DNA from 2 places in the Nitratireductor rhodophyticola genome. Region 1 is predicted to be linked to the other one. Evidence: predicted binding sites of a transcription regulator. Region 1 holds the regulator's gene; the other holds the start of a gene.
The links. The regulator PhoB, encoded in region 1, activates phosphate uptake and scavenging genes when phosphate is short. The targets are predictions, from matches to a motif close to TGTCATNNANCTGTCAT.
Positions count from the first base shown of each region.

Region 2: KUG85_RS02030 (UDP-2,3-diacylglucosamine diphosphatase) is a predicted target of PhoB. The motif match lies at 1,160-1,176, and genes of this name have one in related genera.

Region 1 is NZ_JAHSSF010000003.1:324,730-326,929, forward strand. Features, by position in the region: gene KUG85_RS12600 (DUF1328 domain-containing protein) at 1-165, shown strand, start outside; gene KUG85_RS12605 (hypothetical protein) at 257-583, shown strand; gene phoB (phosphate regulon transcriptional regulator PhoB) at 650-1,336, opposite strand; gene phoU (phosphate signaling complex protein PhoU) at 1,374-2,084, opposite strand; gene pstB (phosphate ABC transporter ATP-binding protein PstB) at 2,107-2,200, opposite strand, start outside.
Region 2 is NZ_JAHSSF010000001.1:445,758-447,957, forward strand. Features, by position in the region: gene KUG85_RS02025 (NADP-dependent malic enzyme) at 1-919, opposite strand, end outside; gene KUG85_RS02030 (UDP-2,3-diacylglucosamine diphosphatase) at 1,225-2,055, shown strand; gene dgcA (N-acetyl-D-Glu racemase DgcA) at 2,080-2,200, opposite strand, start outside.

The DNA of each region.
Region 1 (2,200 bases):
CTTTACTGGGCACTTATATTTCTGGTCGTGGCGCTCATCGCCGGCGCCCTCGGCTTCGGTGGGATTGCAGGCGCGTCCGCAGGAATCGCGCAGATCCTGTTCTATATTTTCCTCGCTCTTCTCGCCATTTCCCTGATCATGGGACTGCTGAGGAGACGCGGTTAAACAAGGGGACAATGACGTAAACGAATGCGGCACCCGGCGAGGCGGACCTTCCATGGCTTCCGCTTCGGGGAGACAATGAAAGGAGAATGCCATGGAACACATCGCTGCGCTTCTTCTGATTGTCGGCTGCTCCGGCAACATGGCCGAATGCCGCGAATTGCCCGCCCCCACGCCTGTCTATGAGACATTCGAGGAGTGCGAGGCGGAAAGGCCCGTCTCGATGCGTGAGCTCGAAAGCGAGGCTCCGCGTGTTATGGCGACATGTGTCTATGTTGATCCGGCGCTCGTCTATGACGACGCGGTTCTGGAATGGGACGTTACGGACGACGGCAAGCTGACGGCCACCCTTGAGCCGGTGACGAGCTTTGCGGTTGCCCGGAACGAACATGGCAGGCCCGCAAGCACGCTCATGAAGTGATCGAACCGACTGCAACGACATACAAAAACCCCGGCAATTGCGCCGGGGTTTTTGTGTCGGTCTGTCTCAGGCTTCACGGATCGCGTAGCCGGCGCCGCGAATGGTGCGGATCACGTCGGGAAGCCGGCCCTGATTCACGGCCTTGCGCAACCGGCCCACATGGACGTCAACCGTGCGCTCATCGATATAGATCGTTTCACCCCAGACATTGTCGAGCAGCTGGCTGCGCGAGAAAACGCGGCCGGGATGCTGCATCATGAATTCCAGAAGACGGAACTCTGTCGGTCCGAGACGGATTTCATTCTTGCGCCGGTAAACGCGGTGCGATTCCCGGTCGAGCACAATGTCGCCGACGGAGAGAACCGTTGACAGCACTTCCGGCTTGGCCCGGCGCAGGAGCGCGCGGACACGCGCCACGAACTCCGGTGTCGAAAAGGGCTTCACGAGATAATCGTCGGCGCCGGTGGAAAGTCCGCGCACGCGGTCGCTTTCCTCACCGCGCGCGGTGAGCATGATGATCGGCAGGCGCTCGGTTTCCGGGCGCATGCGAAGCCGGCGACACAGTTCGATGCCCGACACAGCCGGGACCATCCAGTCCAGAACGAGCAGATCCGGGACATTTTCCTGCAGGCGCACCTCGGCTTCATCGCCGCGCGAAATCATCTCTACCTGATAACCCTCGGCCTCCAGATTGTATTTCAGCAGGACGCAGAGCGGTTCGTCGTCTTCAACGACCATGACCTTGGGGGCAATCATGGAAGGCATTCTCCTAGGGCATTGCTACGGCCGTCTACGCATCCGCATCGACCGTCATCTGTGTTTCATCGAGCTTCGGCCGCTGGACCGGAAGCTGTTCCCCCGTCACCACATAATAGGCATTTTCGGCGATATTCGTCACGTGATCGCCGATGCGTTCGAGATTCTTGGCGCAAAACAGAAGATGCGTGCACGACGTGATATTGCGCGGATCCTCCATCATGTAGGTCAGCAGTTCGCGAAACACCGACGTATACTGAATGTCGATCTTCTCATCCTCGTCGCGCAACCGGATCAGCGCTTCGGCATCGCGCTTCACATAGTGCTCGACCACCGCATTGACCTGATGCAGCACCAGACCTGCCATCGCATCGATGGAATGGGCGAGCGTGCGCGGCGTGGCGCTCTGCCCGACCGCGCTCACGCGCTTGGCGATGTTCTTGGCGAGATCGCCAATGCGCTCCAGGTCGGCTGCCATGCGAATGGCACCCACAACGCTGCGCAGGTCCTGCGCCATCGGCTGGCGCTTGGCAATCAGCGTGATCGCACGCTCGTCGAGATCGCGCTGCTTGGCATCCATGATCGTGTCGTCGGAGATGACACGCTGCGCGAGCGCAGTGTCGGAGTTGAGCAGGGCATTGGTTGAGGCGCGGGTCATCGCACCGGAGAGATCGCCCATATCGCGGATGAGGCGGTCGATCTCACCGAGTTCCTCATCGAAGGAGCTGACTGTGTGCTCGCCCATGATCTGGTTCCTTATCTGTGCGTCAACCGAAGCGGCCGGTGATGTAATCCTGGGTGCGCTTGTCATCCGGATTGGTGAACATCTTGTCCGTCGGGCCTTCCTCGACAAGGTTGCCC
Region 2 (2,200 bases), on a different contig from region 1:
CGCGCGCCACGTCCGGCATGATTTCGGGTACAGGATTGGCGAGCGCCAAGATTAGCGGTTTTTCGGCCATGTCCGCCAGCATTTCCGGCTTCAGCACTCCAGCCGCCGAGAGCCCGAGGAACACATCCGCTCCGCCGATCACTTCGGCCAGCTTGCGGGCGTCCGTGTCTTTCACATACGGCGCTTTCCAGCGGTCCATCTCTTCCCTCCGGCCCTCATAGACGACGCCGTGTCTATCCGTAAGCCAGATGTTTTCGGTCTTCGCGCCGAGCGAAACGAGCAGGTTGAGGCAGGCAAGCGCGGCCGCTCCCGCGCCTGAAGAAACGATCTTTGCCGAGGCGATGTCCTTGCCGGCCAGTTCGAGGCCGTTCAGAACGGCCGCGGCCACAATGATGGCTGTGCCGTGCTGGTCGTCATGGAACACCGGAATGCCCATGCGGGCTTTCAACTGTTCCTCGACCTCGAAGCATTCTGGTGCCTTGATGTCCTCCAGATTGATGCCGCCGAAGGTCGGTTCGAGCGCCGCGACCGTTTCCACCATGCGGTCGATTTCCGGTGCGTCGATCTCGATGTCGAACACGTCGATGCCGGCAAATTTTTTGAACAGTACCGCCTTGCCCTCCATCACCGGCTTGGAAGCGAGCGGGCCGATATTGCCGAGCCCGAGCACGGCTGAACCATTGGAGACCACGGCCACTAGATTGGCCCGTGCCGTATAGTCCGCGGCACTTTTCGGATCGTCATGGATGGCCATGCAGGGGGCGGCGACGCCGGGCGAATAGGCAAGCGCCAGGTCACGCTGGTTGCCCAGTGGCTTGGTGGCCTGAATTTCCAGCTTTCCGGGAGTGGGATGGCGGTGAAAGAAGAGCGCGGCTTCATCGAATTCTGATCGTTGCGGCGTCTTTTTGCTGGATGACATCGGCGGCTCCACATCATGGCTCTGGCGGCGTGGCCGTTTGGCTTGCGGCACGGTGTTCGGGCGTCATCGGAACCTGAAAGGTCGCGGCGCTCAAACGGTATGAATCGTCTCATGTGCTTAGGCGCTCGACGGCGCTTTTTCCAGCGCTGAATGTCGAGAAGCAGTTTCATACGCCGGAATCGTGCTCGGCGCGGCGTTTTGCCGTTCTTCAACGCCATTTTTCCGTATCGAAACGGTAGTCGTCATATGTCTGTGACATGAATCGGGCCATAGAATGCGCGACTTAACAAGGCTCAGGCGGGACAATGACCGGCGCTGAACACCGCAAATTTCGCGCACTCTTCATCTCCGACATCCACCTCGGCTCGAAGCCGGCGAAGGCCGAGTTTCTGATCGATTTTCTGCGCTATCACGATGCGGAGCAGATTTATCTGGTCGGAGACATTGTCGACGGTTGGCGTCTCAAGCGCTCGTGGCACTGGCCGGCGGCGCACAACGATGTGGTGCAAAAGCTCCTGCGCAAGGCGCGCAAGGGAGCCGAGATCACCTACATCGCGGGCAACCACGATGAGTTTCTTCGCTCGTTTCAGGGCGTCCACTTCGGCGGCATCGTCGTTGCTGACCGCGTGATCCACGAGGCCGCAGACGGGCGCAGATTTCTTGTCATCCACGGCGATCAGTTCGACCAGGTCGTGCACAATGTACGCTGGCTTGCCTATCTGGGCGACAAGGCCTACGACCTCGCCATTGTCATCAACCGCGTCATCGCACGCGTGCGGCGGTTTCTTCGGCGTCCATATTGGTCGTTCTCTTCCTGGGCAAAGATCAAGGTCAAGAAGGCGGTCAAGTTCATAAGCTCGTTCCAGGACGTGCTTGCCCAGGAAGCCCAGCGCTCCGAGGTTGACGGCGTTATCTGCGGACACATCCATCATGCCGCGATGGAAGACATTCGCGGCATAAGCTACATGAACACGGGCGACTGGGTGGAAAGCTGCACGGCGCTTGCCGAGAATTTCGACGGCAGCTTCGAGATCATCACGTGGGCGCAGATTCTCGAGGTCGAGCCTGCGGCTGCGGCTTCGCAGGAGCGCGCCGTCGTTGCTGCATTTCAGGGAGACCGGATCAAGGCCGCCTGAGCGGCCCTGATTGCCAAAGCGCCTTCAGCCCCAGAGCTGCGGCGAAGGGGGCGAGACCAGTGAGCCGGAATAGCTCAGTCCGTGCGGACGGTCCTTCGCCAGAAGCAGCGGGCCGTCCAGGTCCACGAAATCGGCGCCCTGGGCG